2 regions of the Pseudoalteromonas sp. SCSIO 43088 genome follow, and region 2 is predicted to be linked to the other one. Evidence: predicted binding sites of a transcription regulator. Region 2 holds the regulator's gene; the other holds the start of a gene.
What was found. Region 2 encodes LexA, which represses DNA repair genes until DNA is damaged. Its sites were predicted from a motif close to TACTGTATNNNNATACAGTA; they were not measured.
Positions count from the first base shown of each region.

Region 1: uvrD (DNA helicase II) is a predicted target of LexA. The motif match lies at 6,493-6,512, and genes of this name have one in related genera.

Region 1 covers NZ_CP072675.1:138,327-154,542, forward strand. The annotation lists gene J8Z28_RS00685 (CZB domain-containing protein) at 213-1,061, opposite strand; gene J8Z28_RS00690 (ABC transporter substrate-binding protein) at 1,129-2,253, opposite strand; gene J8Z28_RS00695 (GNAT family N-acetyltransferase) at 2,216-4,285, opposite strand; gene uvrD (DNA helicase II) at 4,263-6,428, opposite strand; gene J8Z28_RS00705 (hypothetical protein) at 6,688-6,912, shown strand; gene J8Z28_RS00710 (YacL family protein) at 7,035-7,403, shown strand; gene J8Z28_RS00715 (peroxiredoxin-like family protein) at 7,436-8,065, opposite strand; gene J8Z28_RS00720 (dUTP diphosphatase) at 8,199-8,819, shown strand; gene yrfG (GMP/IMP nucleotidase) at 8,820-9,476, opposite strand; gene nudE (ADP compounds hydrolase NudE) at 9,538-10,110, shown strand; gene cysQ (3'(2'),5'-bisphosphate nucleotidase CysQ) at 10,103-10,900, shown strand; tRNA gene J8Z28_RS00740 (tRNA-Met) at 11,039-11,115, shown strand; tRNA gene J8Z28_RS00745 (tRNA-Met) at 11,162-11,238, shown strand; tRNA gene J8Z28_RS00750 (tRNA-Met) at 11,394-11,470, shown strand; gene J8Z28_RS00755 (hybrid sensor histidine kinase/response regulator transcription factor) at 11,880-15,866, shown strand; gene J8Z28_RS00760 (COG1470 family protein) at 16,163-16,216, shown strand, end outside.
Region 2 covers NZ_CP072675.1:3,617,074-3,633,289, reverse strand. The annotation lists gene J8Z28_RS16755 (tellurite resistance TerB family protein) at 1-386, shown strand, start outside; gene J8Z28_RS16750 (NADPH-dependent FMN reductase) at 410-979, opposite strand; gene J8Z28_RS16745 (LysR family transcriptional regulator) at 1,095-1,988, shown strand; gene norR (nitric oxide reductase transcriptional regulator NorR) at 1,985-3,547, opposite strand; gene J8Z28_RS16735 (NnrS family protein) at 3,704-4,936, shown strand; gene hmpA (NO-inducible flavohemoprotein) at 4,957-6,120, shown strand; gene J8Z28_RS16725 (hypothetical protein) at 6,153-6,527, opposite strand; gene J8Z28_RS16720 (S41 family peptidase) at 6,520-8,142, opposite strand; gene J8Z28_RS16715 (endonuclease) at 8,242-8,895, opposite strand; gene J8Z28_RS16710 (VOC family protein) at 9,012-9,365, shown strand; gene J8Z28_RS16705 (PepSY-associated transmembrane domain-containing protein) at 9,340-10,065, opposite strand; gene J8Z28_RS16700 (hypothetical protein) at 10,224-10,604, shown strand; gene J8Z28_RS16695 (PaaI family thioesterase) at 10,612-11,049, opposite strand; gene lexA (transcriptional repressor LexA) at 11,211-11,828, shown strand; gene coxB (cytochrome c oxidase subunit II) at 12,266-13,408, shown strand; gene ctaD (cytochrome c oxidase subunit I) at 13,408-15,003, shown strand; gene J8Z28_RS16675 (cytochrome c oxidase assembly protein) at 15,003-15,533, shown strand; gene J8Z28_RS16670 (cytochrome c oxidase subunit 3) at 15,571-16,216, shown strand, end outside.

The DNA.
Region 1 (16,216 bases), 420 kb from region 2:
GCTAAAGCCATTCCTACAAGTACACTTTGCCTAGAACCTAGAACCTTCGTTAGAGGAAGACGCAGCACCAAACACCCACACCTCGCGGCTGATCGCTGACGGCTGAAAGCTGATAGCTCTGCCTTGGGTTTCGCTGCGCTCTACCCAACCTACGCCAGACCTTTCAACTTTCCCCTCACTAACTTTACTCTTTCTAACTCGCTAACTAGGGACTAAAAAAGCCCATACTCTTCGGTTTCTTCTGCTTCGTGGCGCATGAGGTGCTCTGGGCGGAAGATGGCACTTGGGTCTAATAATAAGCTGTGTTTATGCTTCATTTTGATTAGTCCGCGCATCATGTTTTTAGTTTGCGGATCAACATCAAAACCAACCGAGGTAAGTTGGTCTAACGGTTTGATGTCTTCTTTTTTTACGTTGATATTGTCTTCTACTTTGTCGACTAGAAGGCCTATATGAGGTGTTACGCCGTCTTTTGTGGTGAAGATGATGATTGGCTTGTAATCAAGAATGATCTGCTCACGTGCCGATTCAAACAATCTAATAAGCTGGTTGAATGTTTGGCGCTTTTTCTCTGCAAATAGGCTAATCACCTTGTCGTGAGGTTGGCTTTTTTGCAATTCTAATAACTCACCGGCCATAGCATGTAATTCACGGTGTGGCTTATCAAACTTGGCTAAGATACTTTGTAAGTCTTCGTTATCGGTTTCAAAGTTGTTATACCAACGACCGAATGCACATTTGTCTGGATCTGTGGCTTTTGTAAAAGGTGCACCTGTCACTAAGCTATTTTCTAAGGCATCTAGCCAATCTAAATGGTCTTTTTCTCTTTCGACTAAAAGGTCGGATAATTCGGCATTGGTCTCTTTGGTTGAGTGATTGTTTAATACAATTCCTAAATCAAAGATAGGCGTTGGGGTTTCCATATAATCTTTAACCCCAATGAAGCTTTTATTTTCATTTGGCAACGACGTTAAATTTCCTTCGTAACGCTCAGTTAGAAGAATATCGAGAATTTTTAGTGAAATGGTCTTTTGGCCAACTCGAAAATTAATCAGATCCATATTTCCCTCAAAGCCTTGTTAAGTCTCTATAGCATAGAACATTATTGTAATTTAGTCGTAGTTTAACCTAATTACTTTTAAAATATGAGCGGTAGATTTTTTTGTTATTTCCAGAAGTGTGAGTGTTAAATAGATCAGCGAAATCTGATGTGTCGGTAAAGAGGCGATTTAGCTCAGTCAGCAGACATTGATTGTTTAGAGGCGTTGGACATTTTTGGGCAGCGCTAACCAATGCAACGGCATTCAAATAACCTTCAAATATAATTCTATTCGCACTCGTGTGATAAGGCTCGATATCTTCAATAAACTGCTTACACCAAGGATTTTTACAGTTATTAGGGTCGGGAACCACTTCAGTGACCATAATGCTGGCTGGCTGTTTAACTCGCTGATATAAGTCATGACTCGATACGAAAGATACTGAAGTATAGTCTGGGTTGAAGCTTTGTTTGTTCGCTGCATTAACAAATTCAGCGAGAGGCTCGTAGGTGCCGACTAAACAAATTGCGGTTGCCTTACTTTCTTTTAGAAGCGCTAAAGCTTTTGAAATATCATCACTATTGCGCTTAAATCGCGTGACTTCTACAGGTTTAATACCATGTATTTTTAGGGCGTTAACGAGATTGCTCTCTACCATATAACCAAACTCATCGGCTTGGATCATTAAGCCAATTTTTTCATGCTTACGCTCCTTAACTAGGTAGTTAATTTGCTCTATGGCTTCATCTTGGTAGCTCGCACGAAGATTAAATACATTCGGCATTGAGCTGTTATGTAAAAAGTCAGCGCCTGTAAATGGCATGAGAAATGGAATACGGTGTCTATCTAGCAGGGGCTTAATTGCATGGGCTGTTGGTGTGCCCATAGAGCCAAAAATCGCATGGATCTTTTGATCAAATAAAAACTCGCGTGTATTCACTACGGTATTTTTTGGCTCGTAGCCATCATCAGCTAATATCAGATCGATATTTTGCCCATTAATACCGTTTTCTTTGTTGATTTTATTAAAGTAAATATTACTGCCAAGCGCCAGTTGTTCGCCTATTTGCTTAGCAGGTCCGGTGAGCGCAGTGGACATCCCGAGTTTAATGGTAGGCTGTGCGTGTTCAGCTAAAGCTATCTGAGGTAGCAGCAAGGTACAAATACATAAACACTTAATGGCTGTTATTTTGAAGTGATTTATAGTGAGCATACCAACCTTGCACTGCGGTTTTGAACTGTGAGTCTAAGTCTTTTTTACCTGTAAAACCGGCTTCTTCGATTAAGCTATTTACAGAGGTTTGCTGTAATACTAGTCGAATAAGGATGAATTTTGTATGTTCATCTAATAAATTTAGACTAATTGGTGTGCTCCAAATCATTTTCCATAGCAATGGCTGTACTTGGAAGAGGCTAATGTCACCGGTTAACAGTCGCTCAGCTCTTGTATTTAAGGCAGTAGAATAGTCAGTTTTTGGTAAGCCTTTGAATAGTTCTGCAATAAGCTGCCAAGGAAGTGAGCTAAAGTGACCAAGGAGTTGCAAAGACAGGTCTTGTTTAAATTCCTCTATTAAGAGTGCTGTGCTATCTGTGCTTTGCTTATCTAACGCTTTAATCACTAAAGCAGCATGTTCGGCCGTTGCTTTGTCATGACTAAATCCAAGCTTAACAATATTAAAGCCATTACTTTGCCAAAACTTAACTAACGCTGCATTTGCGCCAAAGCTGGCACCAAAATAACTGCAATTATTTATTTGGCTTTCGCAGTAGTTTAACAGGGCTGAGCCAATACCTTGTTGATGACATTCAGGTGCAACAGCTATTCTCACAACTCTCGCTGAGCGTTTACACAAGTCTTCTGTATTTCGGCTCAATTGAGTCAGAGTTTGCGCCATTAAATGACCATGAGGCCTGCGCTTTCCTTTTATTACTTGCTCTGCGATTTCTGGTGCTAAGCCACCCTCAATAGCGATTAAGCAAACGGCTTTTAATGCATTTTCTTGTTTGCAGATCGATAGCTGTAACTCTGGGGCATCAAGCAATTGGCGTAAGTCGTTTACCGTGGTTTGGTAATGAGCCAGCGCCAGTATCGCCATAATTTGGCTAAGTAGCTGCTCATCTTCAACGAGTTGATCCTTGCTTATGTTTTCAAATTGGTAAGACTTACCACTCTGCGTATCTAGGTACTTTGCATCGAGTAGTAATAGTTCGCGTAGGCTATTTTCGAGAGGGTCATGTTTAGCAAAACGAATTGGCTCATCCAAAGTAATAGTCTTTAGAGATTTATATTGGCTACGTAAGTAATGTAAAAAACGTAACGTGTAACCACGCCCATTCCCTTCATAACCAACCATAGTGCTCGCAAATACGATTCGTGGATAACTTTTTAGTATCTCTAATAGCATAGGAACCGGAATCGCCGCAGCTTCGTCGACAAATAACAGATCGCAATCAGGCTTTTCATGTAGCAGTATATCTGGCGCAATATAGCTAAGGTTAGCTAGTTCTTTACAGTTTTGCTCTTTGCTAACACCAAGCTCAGCGGCTAAATGTTTAAAGCTTGTTTGTACGGCTTTGGCTTGGGTGGCACAAATAAGGATTTTTTTATCTTGAAGACTTGCTGCTGCAAGTCCTAAAGCAGCTGACTTACCACGACCTCGGTCTGCACTGATCACAAAAGGGCGATTAGCGCGCCCTGTTGCGGTTTTAATAATTTGCTCAACACATGCTTGTTGTTGCTGATAATTTATCTCTGCAGTTGCTGACGATACTGATTGGTAAATAGGAAGCGAGTGCTCAGAAAAATAATGTGGCTGCAATTTTAGCTTGGCGAAAAAACGCTGATTAAAAAAGCTGTGTTTAATTTCTTCGCCATAAGAGGTAATACTTGTGAGTGCTGGGTCTTGCCACTTATCGTCATCGGGCAGCAATAATATCAGTACACCGCCTGCTTTTACGGTACCTGCAAGCGCGGCTAGTTTATCGGCATATAAGCCGCTAAAACCATCAAAAATTGCGTGATGAAACTCTTGGCCAAGAATTTGGTGAGCATGTTTTGGAAACTCACTATTTGCTAATAATGAGCTGCTACTGAAAACATAGCTATTTTTAAGCGCTAATTGGTTTGCAAACTGGTAGCACCAAGTTTGGCTGCCTTGCACAATGACAAGCTGGCGATGCTTTGCAATCACCAGATCATTACACAGTGCTGTTAAATACTCATTATAAGGCTTGAAGTCTTGCATACTGTGTTACAAGCCATTTGTTGCCTAGGTCGTCAAAGTTCACTTGAATACGTGACTGTGCGCCGCTGCCTTCGTAATTGAGTACGGTTCCTGCGCCGAACTTGGCGTGTAATACGCGTTGTCCTAAGTTAAAGCCGCTATCTTCAAATGCGGCATGTGTTACTGATGGACTAAAACGACCTGCCGCAGGCGGTCTTGAAACCTGTGTTTTAATACGGATTTCTTCGATACAGTCTTCAGGCATTTCACGTAAAAAGCGTGATGGGCTATGGTATTTTTCTTGTCCGTATAAACGGCGACTTTCTGCGTGGCTAATATATAGTTTTTCCATCGCGCGAGTCATACCAACATAGCAGAGGCGGCGTTCTTCTTCTAAACGACCAGACTCTTCATTACTTTGTTGTGATGGGAACATGCCTTCTTCAACACCAACCATAAATACCAGTGGGAATTCTAGGCCTTTTGCTGAGTGCAGAGTCATCATTTGTACCGCGTCTTCGTGCTCGTCAGCTTGACCTTCGCCAGACTCTAGTGAGGTATATGCCAAAAAGCCCTGTAGTGGTGAGCTGAACTCTTCATCTTCAGGGAGTTCATATTGACCACAGGCACTAATAAGCTCTTCTAAGTTTTCTACGCGGGCACGGCCTTTTTCACCTTTTTCAGCTTGATACATTGCCATTAACCCCGAGCTTTGAATGGCGTATTTCGCTTGCTCTTCTAAGGTGAGATCGCTGATTTTATCTTCGATATGCTCAACAAGTTCTAAGAATTTAGTGACGGCACTTGCTGCACGGCCAGATAGATGCTGCTGCTCTACAATAGCCTTTGCGGCATACCAAAGTGGCAATGATTCATTGCGCGCGCAATCACGGATATGGCTTAGCGTTTTATCACCAATGCCGCGGGCTGGGGTGTTAATAACGCGCTCGAAAGCAGCATCATCTTGACGGTTACCCACTAAACGTAAATACGACAGTGCATCTTTGATCTCTTGACGTTCGAAGAAGCGCATACCGCCGTAAATACGGTATTTTAAGCCTTCTTGTAGCATTGCTTCCTCGAGTACACGAGATTGCGCATTGTTACGGTATAAAATGGCGGCGTCTTGTAATGCATTACCTGCATTTAGCCAGCTACGTAATTTGCTGCTAACAAAGCGCGCTTCGTCTAATTCATTAAACGCAGCGTAAACAGAAATAGGCTCACCATCATTGCCGTCAGTCCACAGGCTTTTGCCCATGCGTTCAGCATTGTTTTTGATCAGCGCATTTGACGCTTTTAATATTGTTGCCGTTGAACGGTAGTTTTGTTCAAGGCGAATGGTTTCGGCTTCGAAGTCAGTTAAAAAGCGTTTGATATTCTCAATTTTTGCGCCACGCCAGCCATAGATACTTTGGTCATCATCGCCTACGATCATAATACTGTTGGTGTTACCTGCGAGTAATTTTAACCAAGCGTACTGGATTGTATTGGTATCCTGGAACTCGTCTACCAGCATGTGGGCAAAACGCTGTTGATAGTGACGTAAAAGAGTAGGGTGATTCTTAAGTACTTCGTAGCAGCGCAGCAGTATTTCTGCAAAGTCGACTAAACCTGCACGGTCACAAGCCTCTTGATATGCAGCATAGACTTTCAGCATCATTTGCTCATTAATATCGTAGGCTTGAATGTCTTTAGGACGTAGACCTTCATCTTTTTTCGCGCTGATATACCAACCAAATTGTTTTGCTGGCCACTTTTTATCATCGATGTTCATCGCTTTAAGTAAGCGTTTGATCATACGTTGTTGATCGTCAGAATCTAAGATTTGAAAGCTTTCAGGCAAGTTTGCTTCACGGTGATGGGCGCGTAAAATTCGGTGAGACAAGCCATGGAAAGTGCCAATCCACATACCACCAACAGGTGCTTTTAACGTTTCTTCTACACGAGTGCGCATTTCTTTCGCGGCTTTGTTAGTAAAGGTTACCGCAAAGATGCTGTATGCAGAAGCTTGCTCAACTTGCATGAGCCATGCGATGCGATGAACAAGTACTCGAGTTTTACCAGAACCTGCACCTGCAAGTACCAGCATATTTTGCAATGGGGCTGCGACTGCATCCCGTTGTTTGTCATTTAAGCCATCGAGTAATTCAGAAACGTCCATCGTTACGCCTTTTCAATCTATAATGGGTGGAGTATAACAGGTGTTTATGCAAGGCTAAATAAAATACTGTTTTTATAAACAGCTATTTTGGCAAGTTATTAAAATTGCAGTATAAAAATTGTGAATTTGACCGATTTTTAGCTAAAAGAACTAAAATCAAAATAACGCTACTTTTTAACACTTTGATTTGTAAGTCATAATAAGTTGGCATAAAGTGTGATTATAAAAAGTATAATCATTAAAAACTACAGAGGTTAGTATGGCAGAGCAAGGTTCTGGCGGTAATGTAATCGCAGCAATATGTAATATCTTTTTTCCCGGTTTAGGGCAATTGGTACAAGGTCGTTTAATGGCGGCTATTGCATTCTTTTTAGCATGGGTTATTAGTGGTGCACTAATTTATGTGGCAGTTGGTTTTATTTTACTGCCAATCGTATACCTATGGGCGATTATTGATGCTGCGCGCTTCAAATCGCGACTCTAGCTATTTTAAATAGCACAAATTCGAGCGCCACTTAGGCGCTCGAGTTGTTTTAAGGCGACTAAACTCGCCACGTTTAGCTGCAAACGGTATAATTAGTAGATAACGTATTAAGAGTACCCTCCATGGAATATCAATTTATCCGCGACCCTATTAGCGGTTTACGCATTAAAATTTCCTCTGAACACGCCATTGTAGGCCGTTGGCTAAACGAAGAAGTCGGAAAAGAAAAAATCGCGATGGTGCAAGCGTTGATCTCTGCTGTTAAGAGCAGTCATGAGTCTTTAACCTTACAAGGTCAAGAAATTGATTTGATCTTAAGTAAAGACGAAGCGCTATTCGAAGCGCATGCATTACATCAAGACAACGAAGACTTAGTTGCCTACCAAGATGATGATTTAATGCTTGAAGAAGAAGGCTTATGCAGTGGCTGTGGCTTTGAAGATTTTGTTGATTTAATTGAATCTTGGCAAGAATTTACACAAAGCCGATAAGCAGAAGCATATCCTGCTTATCGGTAGCTAATTTATTGCTCGCTCACTGATTTAACAGCGGCTAGTAATAAATCTTCTGTTAAGCGTACTTTGTAATTTGGGTTGGCGTATTGAAAATGAACTAACCCATTTGTATCTATCACAAATACTGCGGGTACTGGCAGTGCTACTTTTGGCTCACCTTCTAACGAGACAAAGTTAACCCCAAGCTTATTACGGTAAATCTTTGCTGTTTTGTCATCTAAATAAAATGCTAAACCTAACGTTTGCGCCAAAGTAAGGCTGTCGTCAGAAAGCAATTGATAGCTAGGAGCTGTAATTTTTGTTTCAGCGAGTTTTTCAGGGCTATCTGGTGAAACGGCAATTAGTTGCGCGTCTAAGCTTGCTAATTCTTTCTCTATTTTTTGCACGCTGGCCAATTGTTTTGAACAATATGGGCACCAGCCACCACGATAAACAATCAGCACGGTAGTTTTTTCTTTAAAGCGCTCAGCTAGCGAGACGGTTTTACCGTATTGGTCTTTCAATTCAACATTTGGCACCGTTAAGCCAGGTAATAACGGACTAACTTGCTCTGCTGACTCCGCAATATTGGTCGCAGTTGCAGCGATAACTTGGCTTGATAGTACAAACAGTGCACTAATGAGTAGAGATTTAAACATGGGCTTCCTCGGTTATTTTTATCAACTGCAAAGATGACCTGATTGTTGCGGGATTTATTTCATCTTTACCTACATCAAACTCAAATTTAACTGTAGTATATAGGCAAATAAAAAATGCAAGTTGGGATAAAGAATGTCTGCTAATTTACAAAAACTCGTTGTTATGCTCGAGATGCAAAATGCGATGAATACCAAAGTTCATGAGCAATGGTTTAGCCAAGGTTTTGAATGGTATCGTGCAATTTGGGTTGAGTGTGCTGAAATGCTTGACCACTACGGTTGGAAGTGGTGGAAGAAACAAACCCCAGATACAGAACAAGTTATTTTAGAGTTAGTTGATATTTTCCATTTTGGTTTATCTTTACGCATTGATGGTGAAACCAGCTATGAGCAGTTAGCTGCGCAACTTGAAACTGAGTTAAGTGCACCAGTTCAAGCCGATGATTTTAAACAAACACTCGAATTATTAGCCGCATCAGCTGTTGCTGAAAAGAGTTTTAATGCAGCTGCATTTGCAGGTTGTATGGCGCAAATCGGTATGGATATCGATGATTTATACCGTGGCTACGTTGGTAAAAACACCTTGAACTTCTTCCGCCAAGATCATGGCTACAAAGACGGTAGCTATATCAAGGTGTGGAATGGCCAAGAAGATAACGAGCACTTAGTTGAAGTGGTAAAAAGCCTCGATACAGAGCATGCAGATTTTGCAAAACTTGTATACCAAGGCTTAGAGCAGCGTTACCCGAAGTAATCATTCAACGTGTATAAGCTCGCGAAAGTCGATGGTTGATAAAAAGCCATCGAACTGCTTATGCGGTTGCTGACTATCAGGGTTGGCAACCGCAAGTATATGACCAATACCAAACTCTTTTGCCGCATCTAGCACGGCAGGGCTGTCATCCACAAATAAAGTCCGTTCCTTATCAAACTGCCATTCTTGATGTACTTGTTGCCATAATGGTTGATGCTCTTTACTCACGCCATATTGATGAGTTGAGATCACACCATCTAAATAATTATCGATAGCAGTATGTTCAAACTTTAACATGGCACAATCTGGGTGCGCGTTAGTAAGCATGATCAATTGTTTGCCTGCTTTTCTCAGTTCAGTTAAGAATGGCGGAACATCTTCACGAATTCTGATTAAATGTTGAATGTCACGTTTCAGCGCCATAATTGGTAAATCAAGTTGTTGTTGCCAATAATCTAAGCAGTACCAATTAATTTGTCCGTGAACTTGTTGATAACGATGTAAAATGTCAGCTTTTGCTTCGTCTAAGCTGATTTTATGTTTACGCGCATATTGCTCGGGAATAACAGTTAGCCAAAAGTAATTATCGTAATGCAAATCGAGTAGGGTGCCATCCATATCTAACAACACAGTATCGATTTTTGACCAATTTAACATAGGCAATTCACTTTAAAAGATTTATGATGAGCATAACTGCCATGATAGCAAATTAATGCCAATGACACAGAAAAAGCATCCTACACCACCGCAAATTTTGTCTAATGAAGTTGTCGCTAAAAGTCGACTATTTACTGTTGAATCTCTCGAATTGAAGTTCTCAAATGATGAGCAAAGGCAATACGAAAGAATTCGTGGCGGTGGCAGAGGGGCAGTTATGATTGTGCCAGTAACGGCCGATAACGAACTGTTATTAGTGCGAGAATATTGTGCAGGCACCAATGATTATCAGTTGGGTTTTCCAAAGGGCTTAATTGACCCAGGCGAAACACCACAACAAGCTGCAGACCGTGAGCTTAAAGAAGAAGTTGGTTTTGGTGCTAAGCATTTCGCTGAACTTAAAAAAGTCAGCATGGCGCCGAGTTACTTTAATGCCACTATGCATATTTTATATGCTGAAGATCTCTACCCTGAAACCTTACCTGGTGATGAGCCTGAACCGCTTGTCGTTGTAAAATGGCCAATAACTGATTGGCAATCATTATTGCAACAAGAAGACTTTACTGAAGCACGAAGTGTCGCAGCTTTGCTATTATTAACAAAGTACTTAGAGTCGGGAGCGGGCAATGAATGATTTTTTAGAACCGTGTATTCGGTTAGCTGAGCAAGCAGGCGATGCCATTATGGCCATTTATCAGCAGGATGATATTGGTGCTGAGCAAAAGTCAGATCATACTCCGGTCACCAAGGCTGACTTAGCATCGAACGATGTATTAATGGCTGGTTTGAAGACCCTAGCCCCTGATATTCCAATTATGTCAGAAGAAACACCTATTCCGGCGCTGGCAGACAGAAAAGATTGGCACCGTTATTGGCTGCTTGATCCTATGGATGGTACCGGGGAGTTTATTCTCGAAAGCGGTGATTTTGCAGTTAATATCGCTTTAGTTGAAAATAATCGCCCAGTACTGGGTGTTATCCATTGGCCAGCGAAACAAGTGACTTATTTTGCTAGTTATCAAAATGGCGCATTTAAACGTGAAAATGGCCAAGATCAGCAAATTTCGGTAGCAACACCCGATAATTTAACCTTAGCTGTAAGCCGCAGACAAAAAATTGAAGCGGTCAGCCAGTATTTAAATACTCAGTTTGCGACGGTGGCATTAGGCTCATGTTCATTAAAGGCTTGTATCATCGCAGAGGGTAAAGCTGATTGTTTTTTACGTATCGGGCCAACGGGTGAGTGGGATACTGGGGCGTCACAAGTGATTGTAGAAGAAGCTGGTGGCTGTATTACCGATGCCGAATTCAACCCGTTAACTTACAATCAACGAGAAAGCACAGAAAACCCTGACTTTATTGTGATGGGTCACCCTGATTGGGAGTGGCAAAAAATGATTAGTCCCCATCAGCGTGCTTTTTAGCTTTGTTTTGGGTGCTTTTTGTTCGTTTGAGTTAAATTTGTCACTATAACCCTTGATTTCTAATCTTATTGCTATATGATAGCGCTCTCTCTGAAACAGGGCAGCAATAACATGCTTATGTTACTTAGAGATTACAGGCGCGGGATGGAGCAGCCTGGTAGCTCGTCGGGCTCATAACCCGAAGGTCGTCGGTTCAAATCCGGCTCCCGCAACCAACTTCTTAAATTAAGTGAGAAGTAAAATAAACTTAATAATTTCAGGCGCGGGATGGAGCAGCCTGGTAGCTCGTCGGGCTCATAACCCGAAGGTCGTCGGTTCAAATCCGGCTCCCGCAACCAATTTTTATAAAAATTGGTGCAATGTTGGAACTATAAAGGTCGTCGTCACGGCGTGAGGCATTCACTCTTCACCTTCACAGCTCCCGCAACCAATTCTCTGAATTGGCTGACTTCTTAAATTAAGCAAGAAGTAAAATAAACTTAATAATTTCAGGCGCGGGATGGAGCAGCCTGGTAGCTCGTCGGGCTCATAACCCGAAGGTCGTCGGTTCAAATCCGGCTCCCGCAACCAACTGAAATTATATAATAGGCACGCGAAAGCGTGTTTTTTTATGCCTGAAATTCAGGTTCAGAGCCCGAAGGTCGTCGGTTCGCCCTCAAAATTCACCCGTTAATTCTACGGGTAGGTTGGTTTGAGCGCAGCGAAACCCAACACAATCCATGCAAGCCTTTTCTTTAGTAAACCCAAACCACCATAAAGCACTCCCACGATTAGGCTTGACCTAGCACCTAGAACCTTTACCCTCGCTAACTCGCTAACTCGCTAACTCGCTAACTCGCTAACTCGCTAACTCGCACCTAAATCCAACCCCTTGATATCTATCTTGGTTATTCATCCCCAAATTGGGAAATGATTATGAATGTTAGCTGAACTGAACTACGCTTGATTAATAACTAATAATAAATGTGTAGATTTAGGGATGATCCGTTTTTTAATAGTGCTGTTAGCACTTCTGTTCTTACCTTCAGCTTTGTGTGCATTTCAAAACTACGATATTGATGATGGTCTATCGCAAAGTGTTGTGTTTGATATTGTTCAAGACCAGCAAGGTTTTATCTGGATTTCAACACAGGCAGGTTTAAACCGTTTTGATGGTAATGAGTTTACTGTATTCACTGCCTCTGATGAGACGAATAGTCTAGCGAATAACTATATTTACCCATTGGCAATAGACAACGAGTCAACGCTGTTTATAGGCACTCGAAATAGTGGTGTAAACCAACTCGCATTACATAATTATCAATTTTCTGAGCCGCTTTTAAAAGAGCGCCGCATTACCAGTTTATTGGTGGCGCAGCAGCAAGTTTATATTGGCACTTACGACGGCAGCCTGTTTCGTTACGATAAGCGAACAGAGCAACTTGAAACCTTAATAACAGGGTTAAAAAAGCCTATTTATGCGCTATCAAAAATCGCTGACATACTTTGGATAGGAACGCATGGAGCTGGGTTACTTCATTATGATCTTATTAATAAACAACAAATTAATACTGTTTTTTCTGGCTTTGCTGAGCCAGTAAACATTCATGCTAGTGTCTTTGCTATCAAACAGGCCGCCGATGGCAGTATTTGGTTGGCAAGTCAGGGCGGCGGCTTATATAAGATTACTCTAAGCACCAAAACAATAACTCAGTGGTTGACTTCTAATGATGATAATTCTGGGCTTAGTAATAATGAAATTCGTGATATTGAGTTTGATAGCCAAGGCCGAGTTTGGCTAGCAACGCGAGGCGGCGGAATTAATGTTTACGACCCTATTGATGCAAGCTTCACCGTTTTAGCGCATGACCCGTTTGATAAATATAGTCTTGCTCATGACCGGGTATATAGTATCTACCGAGACAGTAGCGACATTATGTGGTTTGGTACTGCACATGGGATCAGTAAGCTCGACCCAGCATCATTGCAATTTAGTAAGTTAAAAAAGCCAACGCCACTTTCAAGTAACGATGCGTGGGCGTTATTTGAAGACTCAAAGCAACGTATTTGGTATGGCAGCTGGGGTGGCGGTATCGATATTCTTGATCAGCAATTAAATCGTTTAGATCGCATAACCACCGAAAGTTCACCGTATTCAATCAGTAGCAATGCAATTAAAGCCATCGCCGAAGATGGTAATGGCGATATATGGATTGGCAGCTGGCAGCAAGGGATTGATGTTTTGCATACCGATGGCAGCATCAGTCACTTTCGGGCAGATGAAGGCGGGCATGGCTTAACTGAAAACAGTATATATGCCCTTTTAGTCGATGAGAAAAATAATGTTTGGGTCGGCACTAATGGAGGGGGGTTGTTTTGCTTTGATAGGCAGCGCGGCAAATTTATTAGTTTTGCGCAGCCTGTAGCGAATACACAACTTGTAATTCCAACGGCGCGGGTGACGAGTTTATACAAAAGCTCGCAAGCAGAACTGTGGATAGGCACAGATGGTGATGGGGCTTATCACTATAACGCTGCAACCGATACCCTCACTAATTATCGCAAAGGCGACTTGGCTTTATCTGATAATACAGTGCGAGCGTTTTTAAAAATTGATCAGCAAATGTGGCTCGCAACATCGAACGGCTTAAATATTATTGATTTGAGCAACCAGCAAGTTCATCAGCTTAATGTCGCTCAAGGCCTTCCTAATCAAGTCGTTTATGCGTTGCTAAAAGACAATGAAGATAGGGTCTGGCTAAGTACTAACAACGGCCTCGCTAAAATAGACCCTGCAACCATGAGCATAAAAAATTATAAAGCTCGACATGGCTTACAAGGTAATGAATTTAATGCCGGTGCTTATTTAAAAACCCGTGATGGCCGTTTGATGTTTGGTGGCACTCAAGGGGTTAGTGTCATTAATCCTGCTGACCTTGAAGTTAATACTATTGGCGGGCAATTAGCACTCACTAGTTTGCAGTTTGATGATGAGGATGTGGTAAATCAGGGAGTCAGCCGTTTAGGCAGCTTATACCAAATAGAAAAAAGCCGTTCAGTGACTATTCCTGCGGGAATTAAACGGGTTCATTTTCAGATTGGTTACCTACACTACTCTGAGCCACAGACTAACCAGTACTCCTATCAGTTAGCAGGCTTTGAACAGCAATGGCGAAAAGCTACAGGGTCGTTTTTATCTGTTGACTACACTAATCTTCCTGCTGGTAAATATCAGTTGAAAGTTAATGCTAGTAGTGAAAATGGGGCAAATGCGCTCACCCCATTACTGTTAAACATAACGGTTCTTGCGCCTTGGTGGCAAACAAGTGAGTTTTATTTGCTAGCAGCCATGCTGATGTTGGCGACGGTGTGGTTATTCACAGTGCTTTGGACTCGCCGTATACGCAAACAAAAATATTATCTGGAGCAAATTGTTAGCGAACGCACTGACGAAATCGCAGAGCAAAAAATGCTAATCGAACAGCAAGCTGACGCTCTGAGTGATTCACTCGAAAATAAAGTGCGTTTTTTCACACATGCATCCCATGAATTACGTACTCCTTTGAGTTTGTTAATTGCGCCGTTGCAAAAGCTCATAGCAGATGAGCGAAATACTGAAAAGCGTGAGCAACTGAATTTGGTATTGCGTAATAGTCGGCGTTTAGAAAACTTGGTCGATAAGCTACTAACCTTGACTCGCTATGATGAGCGCCATGAAGAGATTATTAAAGTTGTATCATTATCGGCAATAGCCAGAGAGGTCGCGGGGCAGTTTGCTGTATTAGGTGAAAAGCCTATCGACTTTAAGGTTGATATTGAAGAGGCTGTATTTATTGAAAGCACCCGAGAAGGGGTGATCACGATTCTTACTAATCTATTAAGCAATGCTTTTAAATATACTCAGCAAGGCCAAGTCAGCTTAATCGTAAGCGCATCAGGTGAGCTTGCCTACATAGAAGTGACAGACACAGGTAAAGGCATCGCAGATGCTGAAAAAGACAAGGTGTTTGATACTTTCTACAGAGTAAGTAGTCATGCAAATGTAGAAGGCAGTGGTGTAGGTTTAGCTATCGTTAAACGTCTGGTCGATAAATACAAAGGCAATATTGTGTTGGCAAGTCGTTTAGGAGAAGGAACTAACTTTAAACTCGCATTTAAAACAGCACAATTTGCAGAGCAAGTTCCTGTTGATAGTACAAGCCTAAAATCAAAAGTGAGTCATGACAAAGCGAGTGTATTAATTATTGAAGATAATGACGAGCTACGTCATTACCTAAAAACAGAGTTACAGCACCGCTATCAAGTATTATTAGCTGAAGATGGTCAGGTCGGTTTGCAAATAGCGCTGAGCCAAGTACCAGATTTAATTATTACTGATTTAATGATGCCAAAAGTCGATGGCTTTACTGTTTTAGATTCATTACATAATTCGCCCGTTACTTGTCATATTCCGGTGATTATTTTGACCGCCAAGGGAGACTATGAAACCCGAGTAAGTAGTTTGCAACAGCATGCGCTAGATGTGATCACTAAACCATTTGATAGAGAAGAGCTCTTTTTAAAGGTTGAGAATTGGATACATTGGGTCAATTTATATTCTCAACAGCAAACTATGGATGCACCTGATCATGTTGAGACAAAGCAACCGGTTGTGGTTGACCCTCGTGACAAACAGCTGCTTGAAAAGCTTGAGTTGTATGTTGCTGAGCATTACCAGCAACAAGGCTTCTCTATGGTGAATTGTGCGAAAGAATTAGCGCTTAGTGAGCGTCAATTACAACGTAAGTTAAAAGTTCTATTAAACATTACTCCCAGTGAGTATTTACGTAATTATCGACTGAGTAAAGCTGCTGAATTACTAAGGCAAGGGCGACAAATAAGCTTAGTAATAGACGATGTGGGCTTTTCGTCACGCTCGTATTTTTCTAAATTTTTCAAAGCAAAATATGGTATGACGGCGAAAGAATACCAATGCCATTATGTATAACTCGTTGTTTGTTATTGAAATGTCGTATTTGAGTACATTTTTGTCGGCATTCAGCATACTTATTTCTTGTAACTAATCTACCCTTGAACCTTAACGTAAAATGAACCGCTTTGATGGGATCTCGGGTGTTCATATTTGACGGGCAAACATGACTGAATTCAGATTATGGTTAAGGACGACACTGAGATCCCGCCTTTATTCATGTTCAAAATAGGTTTTGCTTCCCTTGAGTTATGGCAACTGTGCATGCAGTTGCCTCTTTTTAGGGGAATACAACACACAATGTAAGGATTAGCATGATGAGCCCCCCTAATTTTCATTCCATAAAGTATCTAAAGCAATTATTACTA
Region 2 (16,216 bases):
AGCATGACCTAAAAACCGCCGTTGCTGCGTTATTAATTGAGGTTATGCGTGCAGATAATGAGTTACAAGATGATGAGCAACAGACCCTGAATGAGACCTTAAAGAAGTATTTCTCGCTCAACGAAGAAGAGGTTCAAGAGTTAGTTGCAAGTGCATCGCAAAGCTTAGATGATGCAATAGATTACTTTCAGTTTTCAAAACAAGTTAATGCCCAGTGCAGTGCCGAGCAGCGTATTGAAATCATCGAGCTGTTGTGGCGTTTAGCCTACGCAGATGGCAATTTAGATAAGCATGAAGAAATGGTTATTCGCCGCGTCGCAAGCTTGTTGTATGTAACTCATGAAGACTTTATCGCTGCTAAGCTAGCAGCGACAAAGCTAAGTTAGTAGCGATAAAACTAGGCTAGCAATTATTTATTTAATTTGCTCGCTACGCTCACAAGTTGCTGGGCAAGGCTGGCAACTTGTTCGGCTGTATCAGCATCGCTGATGCGGCCTTGCTCATCTAATTTAGTGTGAATAGCAGGTACTGCGAGTTGATCTGCAAGTACTAAACTACCAATACCTGATAAAATATCACGCACGTGATTTAAACCACGTAAGCCACCTAAACCACCCGGTGAAGATGCATAAAGTGCAGTCACTTTATTACGAAATGCAGGCACTGCGCCTTGCTCTGTACGAGAAGCCCAGTCGATTGCGTTTTTAAGTGGCGCTGTAATTGAGCCATTATATTCTGGGCTTGCTAATAAAATGCCATCAGCAGCGCGAAGCTTATCTTTTAATAATTGTGCGCCTGCAGGTGTACCTTGCGCTTCAATATCTTCATCAAATAAAGGTAAGTCTAAATCACTTAATTTAATCACTTCTACTTCAGCACCACTTTCGAGGGCGAAGCGTGCAGCTTCATTAATCAGTTTTTGATTAAAGCTGTCTTTACGTAGGCTGCCTGCTAGGGCAATAATTTTAGGTGCTGTCATGATGGCTTCCTTTTTTAAGCTTCACTGTTGATATACTCACTGTAGCAAAAAACAGCTTGCAGAAAAGCCAAATAAACGCAAAACTTATGTGCGTATATGCACACAAGGAGCCGTTATGGCGATTCAATTTGATGATTGGCAAGATGTAAAAGTTGCTTATGAGGTGGCAAGGCTCGGCACGTTAACCGCTGCTGCCGAATCGTTAGGTGTTCATCACAGCACAGTGCTTAGAAGAATCAACAATTTAGAAGATAACCTTGATGCGCGGTTATTCCACCGTCATGCCCGAGGCTATACAGTGACAGAAATTGGCGCTAAGTTGTTTGCGACTGCAAAATCGATTAACGCTGAACTTGAAAAACTTCACAACGATATTATTGCCGCTGATAGCCAACTGCGAGGCAGTTTATTATTAACTACTGTAAGTGGTTTTATTGATGTGCTTAGTGATGTCTGTGAGCAGTTTCAAAACCTGCACCCGCAAGTGCAACTCGAAGTTATTCTTGATCAAAACCGTTTACGCCTTGATCACGGTCAAGCGCATATTGCCGTGCGAGCGGGCCCTCGGCCTGATGAAGGCGACTATATTGCCCAGCATTTAGCTGAACTTTCGTCAGGGTTTTATGCCTCTAAAAGTTATATTGAAAAGTATGGCATGCCAAAGAATATTGAGCAGTTGCAACAGCATAGTTTTGTTTCTGGGGTGGCTGGCTACAACGGTAAAGTGCCTTATTTTGCATGGGTTGATCAACATATTGAACCTTCGCAAATTAAGTTACGGGTGTCTGAAACATCAGAAGCTACAAGGGCGATTGTGAGAGGCCTAGGAATTGGTGGTTTACAGCATGAAGTGGCAAGCCAATACCCTGATCTGCTGCCAGTGCTTCCTAAAGAGCTAAACTGGCCAACGGATCTTTGGCTGGTAACGCATCACTTGGTGCATCGTACAGCCAAAGTCCAAGCATTTAGTCAGCTTTTAAAAGCCTATTTTAAAGATTTAAAAGCTTAAACAGACTTTTTAACGCTAATGCCTAGCCGTTTGGCTAGGCGCACAAGGTTGGCTCTATCAACACTTAAGCTGCGTGCTGTGGCTGCCCAGTTTAGGTTGTGTAGTTCAAGTTGTTGCATAATTAATTGATAACTAAAAGCGTCAGTAGCCTCTTTAAGCGATAAGCGAGTGGCTTTTTGTTCGTTAACTGCAACAGGGCTTGGTTCAGCAACGGCCATTTTAGCGATATCACAATGGTCAGGCTCGATTGTGACAATGCTTTGTTGCCATTGCTGCTGCTTGGCTTTGAGTGCTGCGCGACTGATCACATGTTCAAGCTCTCTCACATTGCCTGGCCAATCATATTGACGCAGTAGTAACTGTGTATCGCTACTAAGCTTAAGTTGTTTAATTGCCAGTTTTTTAGATGTTTGCTCAATAAAAAAGCCTGCCAATAAAATAACATCGTTATCGCGCTCTTTTAGTGGTGCAACATACAATGGGTAAACGCTTAAGCGGTGATAAAGGTCTGCACGAAAGCGCCCCGCAGCGACTTCTTGTTTTAAATCGCGGTTGGTAGCTGCAATCACTCTGACATCAACATAACGGCTTTGATCTTCCCCCACAGTTTGTACTTCACCACTTTGTAATACGCGCAATAGCTTACTTTGCATAGCAAGCGGAAGCTCGCCAATTTCATCTAAAAACAGGGTACCACCATCGGCGAGTTGAAACTTACCCTGGCGAGCAGTATGTGCCCCAGTAAATGCGCCTTTACTGTGACCAAAAAATTCACTTTCGGCTAAGTTCTCTGGTAACGATGCGCAGTTTAAGTGGATCAACGGCATGTCGCGGCGTTTTGAGTTTAAGTGGATATTGCGTGCAACGAGTTCTTTACCGACGCCTGTATCGCCTTGTATCAATACGCTAAATTCTGAGGCAGCCACCAGCTGAATATCATTTTTAAGGGTCAGCATTGCTTGGCTATTACCAATAATTTCGACACCTTCTCGTGTTAGCGCTTCAAGGTTAAGCTGCTGCGCAACTTGATAGTTGTGCTGTGCGTGCTGCATAAAATGCTGCAAGGTTAGGGCATGCTCAACATAGCCTGCAGCTAGCTGTTTTAGTTGATTGAGCTCGTTCATTGCTAAAGCGTCAAAGGCATGTTCATCTAAACTATCAAAGGTCAAAACACCCAATAGTTCGTTGTTATCTTTGCTGCTCAGCAGCGGCACGCCCATGCAGGCATGAACAGGAAAGTCGCCATGCTGGCTTTGTAATAAACCATCGTAAGGGTCGGGTAGGCCACAATCTTTGGCAAATTTTAGCGGTTCACTGCCACGGCATATTTCAAATAAGCGCGGATGCTCCGCTATTTTAAAGCGTCTTCCTAACGTATCGTCCGACAACCCATGAAGGGCTACGGGCTTTAACACATCGCCTTGTTTCAATAATAAGGCAACTGCATCACATTCAAGCCAATCATTAATGCAACTCAACAGATAACTGAAATTATGATCAACACTGCTTGCTTTGGTAAGTGCAAGTGCAACATCAAGAAGGGATTTTTTGAGCATCATGTCAATTTGACCTGAATGTGTTTTATTGATGTTTTTAATAGTGTGTCATTTTGACTTATTTATCAAGTGTCCAAGTTTAATGCATTGATATTTAATGGTTTTTATTTTTGGCTTGAACTGTGCAATAGCTGGGGAAATTAAACGCTGAGAGCACGAATGAAAGTCATTAATTTAACTGAACCTATGCCAACTAAGATCAAATTTTATCAACTCAGCCAGTGGCCGTTATGGGCATTAGCATTTCGGCCTTTTTTCTTGGCGGCAGGTGCCTTAGCTGTATTTGCTATGAGTTACTGGTTTTTAATCTTGGCGGGCTATGCACAGTGGCACCTAACAATGCCCGCAACGCTTTGGCATGCTCACGAAATGCTGTTTGGTTTTGCGGGCGTGGTTGCCATGGGCTTTTTGCTCACCGCCGCACAAACTTGGACAGGTGTGGCGAGTGTAAGTGGTATTAAACTTTGTTTGCTTAGCATGATTTGGCTTGCTGCAAGGCTTAGTTTTTTTATTGAGATTGCAGGGTTCGAGCAGCTAAACCTTTATATTGTTAGTGCGCTACAACTCGTTTGGTGGCTAGCTGGAATTATTATTCTAGCTGACATGCTGATACAGGCAAAAAGCAGCCATAACTACTTATTTGTTGTCATCGCATCTTTGCTCTGTGCGCTCAATGTGATTTTTTTGAGCTTAGTTGTACTTAATAAAATGTCGCTGGCACTGGGGGTTGTTGATACCGCTGTACTTATCATGACACTGCTAGTTGGTGTTGTGGCTGGGCGAGTTGTGCCATTTTTTACCGCGCGCGGCCTTAACCTAAGTGAACAAGTTAGAACCCCCAAGCTCGATAAATTAGTCGTATTTAGCTCATTTTTCGCCATTGCGTGGTTTTTTATGAGTCAGCTATTTTTTAGCGCAATGAGCACCGGTTGGGTTTTTGCTTGGCTTGCTTGTTTACATTCAGCCCGGTGTGTTTTGTGGTGGCATAAAGGCATTCTAAAAGTGCCTTTGCTATGGTCATTACATGTGGCTTATTGGGCTTTATCTGTGGGTTTAATACTCATCGCGCTGAGTTATTTCAGCTCTATTATCTTATTCAAAGATGCGCTTCATCTGATCACTGTTGGCACCATAGGTGTGATGATCATCGCCATGATGGTACGTGTCTCTCATGGTCACACTGGGCGCGCATTACAAGCCCCTGCGTACATTAGTTTGGCATTTGTACTCATTGTGATAGCTGCCATTGTACGTTCGTTACTTCCCGTTTATTTAGGTCATCACCTTGCATGGCAGTTAAGTGCGTTGCTGTGGGTTGCTGGCTTTAGCTTATTTTTATTTCATTGTGCGCCCATCTTAGTGAATCGTCGTGTTGATGGTCGCCGCGGTTAATCTCTCCAATAGGAAAAACTATGTTATCTGAAAAAACGATCCAGATTGTTAAAAGTACTTTGCCGTTGCTTGCACAAGCAGGCCCTCAAGTGACTGAGTATTTTTATGATCGTATGTTTAGCTACAACCCAGAGCTTAAAAATATTTTTAATATGACACATCAGCAATCGGGCTCTCAGCAATTTGCGCTGTTTAATGCCTTAGCTGCCTACGCGGCAAATATTGATAACTTGGCAGTGTTAAAAGATGCGCTTGCGCGCATTAATCATAAACACACCAGTTACCATATTTTGCCAGAGCATTATCCTATTGTTGGTGGGCATTTGATTGCGACTTTAAAAGAGTTATTGCCAGAACAATTTACCCCTGAGGTTGAGTATGCATGGCGTGAAGCTTATTCGTTATTAGCTGATGTATGTATTAATGAGGAGATGTCGCTATATCAAAAAACCAAAAAGGCGCCGGGAGGATGGTTTGGTACCCGTACTTTCACTATTACAGAAAAACGTATGGAGTCATCGCAAATTTGTAGTTTCACATTAACGCCTGCCGATGCAAAGCCTGTTGTGGCGTATTTACCGGGCCAATATTTAGGGATTAAAGTAACGCCTGCAAACAGTGATTTAACGCAAGTGAGGCAATACTCTTTATCGCAGCAAAGTAATAGTTGTAATTACCGTATTAGCGTGAAAAAAGAAGGCTTGGTATCTAACTACCTACATAGCTTAAGTGAGGGGGATGAGGTAGAAATTTACCCACCCGCAGGCGACTTTGTGCTTCGCGAAATTGACTCGCCTGTTGTATTGATTTCAGCGGGAGTTGGTCAAACCCCGATGATGGCGATGCTCGAAACACTATTAAGTAATCAACCTAATCAGCCAATTCATTACCTGCATGCTTGCGACAGTGAAACGCAGTTTGCCTTTAAAGAGTACTTATTTAAGCAACAGCAAGCGCACGCTTCATTACATTGTGTTACCTGGTTTAAAGATGGCAAGGGGGGCGATTTTGCGGGCTTAATGGATGTAAACCACGTCGCTGACAGCTTACCAATAAGCAAAGGTGACTTTTACCTGTGTGGCCCAATCGCATTTATGGCAATGATAAAAGAGCAACTACTAGGTATTGGGGTTGCAAGTGAACGCATTCATTATGAGGTGTTTGGCCCTCACCAAAGCCTATGATGTAAAAGGCGCAGCCTAAGCTGCGCCTTTTGTTAGTTAACTTCGCACTCTACATTAGGAAGTGGAATACGGAGCTCTTTTTTGGGGTAGTAAAGCAGGCATTGCTCACCTGCTTTTTGCAACACAAACTTCTCAGAAGGAATTGAATGGGCACCCATAATTGGCAGGCCATCAGGCCCTTTGTTGGTGCCGTGGTCAATCAGTAACTCTGCGCTTTTAGTAAACACATCATCGGCTAAGGTGACCAGTGCACCGCCCTTAGCAGACTGAATAGCCTGCTGTATATCAGTAATCACTCCCGGGTTTACCCGAACAAGCGTAGCATCTTGCGGTTGCTCTGCTTGAGTACTTTTACAGCCTGCTATGCTTGCCAGTAAGGTGCAGGTTAAGAACAGTGCTTTATTCATTATCACCTTCCTTAGCTGGTAGCGGACGGGTTAAATCCATATTATTTTTGTAAAGTGTAGTATTAGCTTTTAGCGCAATACCAGCTTCATCAGCAGCATAAGATGAGGTTGTCGCTTGCTTAGCTGTGGCACTTTGCGTTACCACTGGGCAACTATCATTCTCAATATGATAAAGCGCTGCACTCAGAAGTGTTTCATCACTATCACCTAACTGGTGGTTAAAGTCGTCATCGAGTTCACAGCCTTTTACATCTGCATCGAATTGCGGTGAAGGAGTTGGTACTAAGCCGTCAGAGTATTCGCCAAAGCCTTTGTAATTCACACCCGTTAGCTGAATGGTGTAGTAAGTGGTTGCACAGTTATGCGTTGGGGTAAAACCATATGGTTTACCGCAGGTTTTACCACCTATTAAAATAACTTCAGTATCTATGCCTTTTAAGCCATTGATAAGTGCTTCTGATGCTGAACATGTATTATCAGTGCTGAGTACATAGACTTTCGATAAATTTAAGTCAGGTAGTGTGTTACCTGTTCCCTCGAAAGTAGAATAATCGACTTCAATATCAATAAACGGGTATGGGTCGCTCTCGGGCTGCTTGTCATTTTCAATGACTTGATAGTAAAAATAGTCACTCGTATTAGCTGGACCTGCAATCATATAGGCAAGTTGCGAAGAAAGCGCTAATAAACCACCGCCATTGTATCTAAGGTCGATCACAAGCTCGTCGATATTGTCGGTTTTGAACTTATTCACAGCACTTATCAGCTCAGGCTGAGCAATACTTATATGGCTGTTAAACTGCATGTAGCCAACTTTAGTGCCATCTCCTGTGGTAATAGTATCGACATTTTGTACAGGTGTTTGGGTTATATTACCTGCGATTAGAGTAAACGATTTTTCGGTGCCATCATTACTGCGTACAACAAAATTGTGCGAGTCGCCAGCTGTCGGCCCAAATAGCGCTTCATTTAGAATATCTACGCCTTGTTGAGTATTAGTGTCAATGCTGACGTCGTCGACCATTAAAATAGTATCACCGCGTTGTAAGCCTGCATTTGCAGCTGGTGAGTCACTCTCTAAATAGGCTACACGTAACTCTCGTGGCGGAACATTACTGATAAATGCCCAATTGATACCATAGCCAGAAACCACACCTGATTGCGACTCTTGAAAATACTCTTCTGTTGGCCTGCTGAAATGGAATTGATCTTTATAAGCACCAGAATCTGTTTTTTCGAAGGTTTTTAATTGATCAAAGTAAGCGGCGACAGAGCTGAAGTTAGCTGGGTCATTGTCTTCTATTTCATCGTACCAAAGATAGGTTTCGTCACTCCATGAACGTAGCCACATCTTCTCAGTAAACTCAGAGCCTGCTGTATCTGGGTAAGGTTGATTATCGTTATATGGATCATTGCCAGTTCGCGGTACAGTGCATTGATCTTTAAATTCGCTTGATGGATCAAAGACACCAGCCGTCCAAGTGGGTTCAGAAGTTGTTGGTGGTGGATTCGTGGTATCGGTATTGCTCGATGAGCCACCACCGCCGCAGCCAGATAAAGAAATGCCTGAAGCCGCTAAGAAGACAGCTAAAGCGAGTTTGTTATTTTTAAACATGGTGCTTCCTTTCTTATATAAATTGTTTAAAAACTAACAATTACTTAATCTGAAAGCAATAAATTATAGCGTCTGAAATGTAAACGAATGTGCTGCTAGTTATAAAGACTTACGATTGCTAATTTCAGCTATTTCAAGCTTTTGCCACGATTCAAATAATTTACGTTGTTTATCAGATATTTTTAAGCCATAGGTTTTTTGCATATAAAAATAGGTATCGGCTATTTGCTTTCTTGCATAAATGGGTGGCTCAAATACGCGTTGCTTAAAATCGATTTTTACGGGACATGCTCCGTAACTTGCACTTGATGTTGACACCATACCGTAGCGAAAGTTTGAACGGTCAGCATTGATCTCGCCTATAGCGGGGGCAAGGTTATTAATGTCAGCTTCCATTTGACGAAACTTTTCACTGACCTTTTTACAGTTTTTGCGACCGCCATCCTGCCAGCATTGTAATTGATGACCAAACTCCCAGGCAGGCACAATGTGCTCCCACTCTATTCTTTTTGCGCGAGCATTCTCTTTTCCTGAACGGGTGACAGAGTTTCTAGGAATATAGCCACACGCATCAGGGTCTGGCACAAGTTTTTTACCTTGGCGCTTGATATCGCAACCACAATATAAGCTTTTACTATTGCTTGGTAGATTCTTAATTAAATGCTTTTTGGTACTGTAAAAGCTCGAAAACTCTTTAGCGGATATAGGAAAAGTGAAAATAAAACAAAGGGCTAAGTATAGAAATAAACGCATATCCATCACATCAGTGAACTACAGGAACAGCTATTCTAGAGCGACTATTCTAAAAAGGAAAAGTTTTTCAACTCAGCTATAGTTGTTAGGCCGTTTTTATTAAAGGAATTACAACCATGTTATTAGGTGCTTTTTCTGTAAGTCTAAATGTAAAAGATATTCGTGCTTCAAAGCAGTTTTATGAAAAGCTAGGTTTCAAAGAGTTTGCTGGGGAGATAGAGCAGCATTGGCTAATTATGAAAAACGGTGAACATTTGATTGGTTTGTTTCAAGGTATGTTTGATAAAACCATGCTGACCTTTAATCCTGGGTGGGATCAAAATGCCGAAGCTTTGGATGAATTTGCAACCTTTGAGCAATTAGCTGCACAATTTCAGCAACAAGGATTAGAAATACAAAAGGCCGGTGACGCGAGTTTTATTATCACCGACCCAGATGGCAATCCTATTTTGATTGACCAACACGTGTAGCTGGCTTTTTACGTTTAATTCGAACGTTTTGTAGTAACAAGAGAACTCCTGTAATACAAAATAGTACGCTGGTGGCTGAGAAGCTGATGAGTAGTGGATTGTTAAAGTTCTCACGCTCATCATAATCCATAATGTGTAGCATCCAGAAAAAGTCGAAAATGCGCCACAGGGTGCTGCGCACAGTTATAACTTTACCGGTTTGGCTATCTAAATATAAGGTTGTTGTTAACCAATCATCGAAGCTAATTTGCCAAACATTGGCTTTGTGACCGACTTCTCTAGGCCCTTTTGTTAATAACTGCGCTTGCGTTATTTTTGCGTCAATAAGCAGGTGAGCTTGCGCATTTTCAATGATTTGCGCTTTACTCGGTGCAGGCATTTTAGCACCTGTTCTGCCATCAAAAATAAACGTACCGCTAAAGGATGTAACTTCTATAATCGGGGTATTTAAAAAATGGCTATATTTAATACCCTCGATTTGCTCGAATTGCGCTGTTATTTTATCAATTGAAGCAGGGTAGTCCGACAATAAAAATGGGCTACTTAAACTGCGATTAGCCAGATGCTTACCATGCACTTTTTCAAGTGGTAATGAGCTCATTACCAGCCCACCTAAGAGCCAAAAAAAGATCTGCAAAGCAAGTAAGTAGCCAAGCCATTTATGCCCTTTACGAGCATACTTAAACAGGCGTTTATTCATTATTACCCCGTTATTATTGTTATGTGGGCGCTATTTTAGGTTGTTTAGCTAGATTGCCAATGCGGCATAATGTCGCATTAACTGTATTCTAGATTTGGTATATATACAAAACTGAGTTAAAGTTTCAGTCGATATCAATAGAGGGTAAAAACGAGAGTATGTCGGAAATTCAATTTTTAAATGTAGATCTGGAGCTTGAGTCAAAGCACGATATAAGTGCGCTTGTTGCTGATTTGAAGAAAAACGCCATGGTTTTACATTATGACCAAGATGAATACCGCCAACTAGCACGTATTGAAGCAACCGCAGATATCAGCTCTCCAGATAAAGCAATTAACCAGCTTTGCGAGCTTATTGAGTCTTGCTCGCGCAATGCATTAAAACAGTGGTTATCGTGCTCAAAGCGTACATTTGATATAGGCTTTGAATCAGGTAATTCGCCTAAATGCTTTAACCAACCCCTGCATGCCGATACCTTGTTACGTATCTCTGCAATTGGCGCAGGGATTGAAATTACTATTTATCCTGTTGAAAAATAGCCAGAATTTATCGCTCTACAACAGCTGCGGTCATTCTTGATACGCAGCAAAGCTCTCCTGCGGCATTGGTAATTTTTATATCCCAAACAGAAGTTCGCTTACCTAAATGCAGCGGTCTCGCAGTTGCTGTTAACGTTCCTTTGCGTGACGCTTTCATGTGGTTGGCATTAATCTCTTGGCCAACAGCATAAAACTTATTGAAATCAACCACGAAATTGGCTGCATAGCTTGCCACTGTCTCTGCTAATACAACGTTTGCTCCGCCATGGACCATGCCCATAGGGTTATGATGCTCAGGAATAGCAGGCATGGTTGCCATTAAATAATCATCGCCAATTTCAGTTACCTCAATGCCCATAGTTTTCATTAAAGTGCCTTGACCGGTAATCCCTTGTTCCAGCTCTTTGCAAAGCTCTAACGTGATTGGTTGGTGCCAAATACTCATTGTGTTTCCTTAGCCTGCTAATTAAAGCTAATACCTTATGGCATCTTTCGGTGTGGTTCAATGTTAGTTTTGTAGCAATATGATGGGGTTAATTTAAATTTGCGATTTTCAAATAACTGTATATACTCACAGTTAAATGTACTGTATGGAAAACCAGTTGTATGCGCCCATTAACTAAACGCCAATCGCAAATTTTAGAACTAATTAAAGTCTTTATTAAAGATACAGGCATGCCACCTACGCGTGCTGAAATAGCTCAAACATTGGGTTTTAAAAGTGCCAACGCTGCTGAAGAACACCTAAAAGCACTGGCAAAAAAAGGCATGATCAAAATGAAGCCTGGGGCGAGTCGCGGTATTCAGTTAATTGAAGAAGATGAGCCAGAGCAACTAGGCTTACCTTTAATTGGCCGTGTTGCAGCCGGTGAACCTATTTTGGCGCAAGAGCATGTTGAAAGTCACTGCCAAGTTGATCCTTCATTATTTAAACCTGCTGCCGATTTCTTACTGCGTGTAAATGGTATGAGTATGAAAGACATTGGTATTATGGATGGCGATTTGCTTGCAGTACATAGAACACAAGTTGCTGAAAACGGGCAAGTAGTTGTAGCTCGAGTCGATGAAGATGTAACAGTTAAGCGTCTAGAAAAAGCGGGTCGCAAAGTACTTTTACACGCTGAGAACGAAGAGTTTTCGCCTATTGAGGTTGACCTTGAGCATGAGTCGTTCAACATCGAGGGGTTAGCGGTAGGTGTTATTCGTAACGCTGACTGGATGTAAACGTTCCCAATTTGGTGCATTAAATTGACTCAATTTGGTGCGCCACTGAAATTTTACTACTTAATTAGGATTTGTGAATCCTTACTCTTCATTTAAAGCCTTATATAGCGCAGTTTTCCTCTCTTTTTATATTTCGTTCTTACTCCTAAACATTAAATAAAGCGCTGATTATAGTTGTTATTTCTGCACCAAAATAAACATTTATTATCATTAAAACTTGCTTATTGGTCATTTTTTAACTAATTGGTTAATACACTGTATTAACACCTAATTAATAAAAAGACACAAAAATGTGCGAGGTGTTAGTCATGGGGTCGGTATCATAAGTGGGTCAAAATGATACGTAGTCGCTCTGAACAATAAGAAAAACGAATGGGCACCTTGTTGTATCGCCTTTTCGCTTTGCGTCTTGCAATAGCATCTAAAGGAGCCGTCACATGGGTAAACTGCGTTACGCCTTGTGGCTTATATTGTTTGCACTTCCTGAGCTTGCATTGGCAAATAGCCAATACAATATGCGTAAAGGGGTGACCGATATAAGTAATAATGTTTATGAGTTACACATGACGATATTTATTATCTGCTGTGTAATCGGCATCATCGTATTTGCGGTGATGTTTTGGGCTTTAATACACCACCGTAAATCCAAAGGGGCCAAGCCTGCCCAATTTCATGAAAGTACAAAAGTTGAAATACTTTGGACTGCCATTCCATTTGTCATCTTAATCGCCATGGCTGTGCCTGCCACAAAAACCTTAATTGCCATGGAAGATGCCTCTAAAGCCGATATCACCATTAAAGTGACTGGCTCACAATGGAAGTGGCATTACGAGTACATGGGCGAAGACATTGCTTATTACTCGATTCTATCTACACCTAAAGACCAAATAGACAACCAAGCAGAGAAAACTGAGCATTATTTGCTTGAAGTAGATAAACCGCTAGTACTTCCTATCAATAAAAAAGTTCGCTTTTTAATGACCTCAGACGATGTAATTCATTCATGGTGGGTGCCTGATTTTGCGGTTAAAAAGGATGCAAATCCTGGGTTTATCAATGAAGCGTGGACACGTATTAACGAGCCAGGAGTATACCGTGGTCAATGTGCTGAGTTATGCGGTAAAGATCATGGCTTTATGCCTGTTGTGGTGAAAGCCTTACCTGAAGATGAATTTGCTAATTGGCTTGCAGATGCCAAGCAAGAAAAAGCCAATGCGGCCGCAGCAGATGCTGCTTTGCTTGATCAAACATTACCGAAAGAAGAGCTTATGGTCTTAGGTGAACAAGTGTATATGGCAAGCTGTGCTGCATGTCACCAACCTACCGGTATGGGCTTACCAGGCGTTTTTCCAGCACTTAAAGGCAGCCCGATTGTATTAGGTGATGTAAAAGATCACATAGATATCGTATTACACGGTAAGCCTGGCACAGCAATGCAAGCGTTCGATAAACAGCTTTCAATTAAGCAACTTGCTGCGGTTATTACTTATAAGCGAAACGCGTGGGGTAATGATACCGGCGATGTTATCCAACCGAGTCAAATTCAAGCCGCGATTGATGCAGCAGCGGAGGCGAACTAATGAGTAATGTTATTAACGAGCAAGCAACAGGGCATGCGCATCACGACCATCATCATCCAGCTAAAGGTTTTAAGCGTTGGCTTTACACTACCAATCATAAAGACATTGGTAGTTTATACCTGATTTTTTCACTCACCATGTTTTTAATTGGTGGAGCGATGGCAATGGTGATCCGCGCTGAACTGTTTCAGCCTGGATTACAGTTAGTTGATCCGCACTTTTTTAACCAAATGACTACCGTACATGGTTTGATCATGGTGTTTGGTGCTGTTATGCCTGCATTTACTGGGCTTGCAAACTGGATGGTACCTATGATGATAGGCGCACCAGATATGGCCTTACCACGTATGAATAACTGGAGCTTTTGGATTTTGCCATTTGCATTTTTAATCCTATTGGCTTCGTTACTTATGCCTGGTGGTGGTCCTGCGTTTGGTTGGACTTTCTACGCACCACTATCAACAACTTACAGCAACGATAACACTGCACTTTTTGTGTTTGCCGTACATATCATGGGTATCAGCTCAATTATGGGTGCGATTAACGTTATCGTGACTATCGTCAACCTAAGAGCGCCAGGTATGACGTGGATGAAGCTGCCGCTATTTGTTTGGACATGGTTAATCACTGCATTCTTGTTAATTGCTGTTATGCCAGTTCTAGCAGGGGCGGTCACTATGGTGTTGACCGATAAATACTTTGCAACCAGCTTTTTTGATGCAGCCGGTGGGGGCGACCCTGTGATGTTCCAGCACATTTTCTGGTTCTTCGGTCACCCCGAAGTGTACATCATGATTTTGCCGGCCTTTGGCATTATATCGACTATCGTACCGACCTTCTCGCGCAAAAAGCTATTTGGCTATGCGTCTATGGTGTATGCAACTTCATCGATTGCGCTGCTAAGTTTTATCGTTTGGGCACATCATATGTTTACCACAGGGATGCCTGTGGCAGGCGAGTTGTTTTTCATGTACGCCACCATGCTTATCTCGGTACCAACGGGCGTTAAAGTGTTTAACTGGGTGGCCACCATGTGGCGAGGTTCGATTAGCTTCGAAATTCCGATGATGTTTGCAATCGCCTTTATTGTGTTATTCACCTTAGGTGGTTTCTCTGGCTTGATGCTTGCGATTACACCAGCAGATTTTCAGTATCACGATACCTATTTTGTGGTGGCTCACTTCCATTATGTGCTTGTGACGGGGGCTGTGTTCTCAATTATGGCGGGAGCCTATTATTGGCTACCGAAATGGACTGGCAACATGTACAACGAAACGCTGGCGAAATGGCATTTTTGGTTATCGCTAATCAGTGTCAACGTGTTGTTCTTCCCTATGCACTTTGTTGGCCTTGCTGGTATGCCGCGTCGTATTCCTGACTATGCTCTGCAATTCGCTGACTTTAACGCCATTATCAGTATTGGTGGTTTTGCATTTGGCTTATCGCAACTGTTGTTTGTATTGGTGGTATTTAAATGTGCTCGAGGTGGCGAAAAGGCACCTGCCAAAGTATGGGATGGGGCTGAAGGTTTAGAGTGGGAAGTCGATTCTCCAGCGCCTTATCACACCTTTGAAACACCGCCGGAGATTAAGTAATGAACCATGCACCTTTGCTAAAAAAACTGCTGATTACATGCTTGCTCATGTTCGCATTTGCTTTTGCAATGGTGCCGCTTTACGACGTGTTTTGCGACGTTACAGGGTTGAATGGTAAGCCATCATTAGAAAAAGCGAGCGCGAGTGAATCAATAAATACACAGCGCCAAGTTGATGTCAGCTTTACCACTCACGCCCAAAGCGGCGCGCCATTTAAGGTGCAGTCTGAGCAATACAGCGTGGCGGTACAACCAGGTGCCATGCGTGAAGTTAAATTTTCAGCAAAGAACACCAGTAATGAAGACAAAGTCATGCAAGCAATTCCATCAGTATCACCGGGTAAAGCGGCAAAGTACTTACATAAAATAGCCTGTTTTTGCTTTGATCAGCAGCCAATGAAAGCCGGTGAAGAAATGGAATTTACCTTGTTGTTTTATGTTGATACAGAGTTACCCGACGATGTTGAGGAACTGACGTTGTCGTATACCGTGTTTGATATTAGCGGGCATGTTGTGGCTAAAAACGATTAAAAGCCGCCAAGCTAATTGCTAATTGGGAGCAAACAAAATGAATCAAAATTATGAAAAATACTATGTTCCAGCCGAGAGTCCTTGGCCAATAGTTGGTGCCATCGCGATGTTTTTAATTGCTGTCGGTGCTGGTTTAACTGTGATGCAAGTAAGTGGTGAGGGCAGTAGTGGCCAGTATGTCTTGTATCTAGGCATTGCCATATTAATTTATATGGTTTTTAGCTGGTTTAGAAACGTTATTGAAGAGTCTCATAAAGGGCTTTACTCAGCACAAATGGACCGCTCCTTCAGACAAGGTATGAGCTGGTTCATATTCTCTGAGGTTATGTTCTTTATGGCGTTTTTTGGCGCTCTTTTTTATGCACGTATGATTTCGGTGCCTTGGCTCGGTGGCGCTGGTAATAACGCTATGACCAATGAAGTGCTCTGGCCAACCTTTGAAGCCGTATGGCCGCTATTAACTACGCCAGCGGGCGAGACCACACAGGCTATGGGCTGGCAAGGTCTGCCTCTGATCAACACGCTTATTCTGCTTACCTCATCGGTCACAATTCACTTTGCTCATGTTGCGATAGAAAACAATAAGCGCGGCGCCCTAAAGGTATTTTTATCTTTAACCGTGCTGTTAGGTGTGATTTTCCTTGGCTTACAAGTTTACGAGTATATGCATGCTTACCAAGATT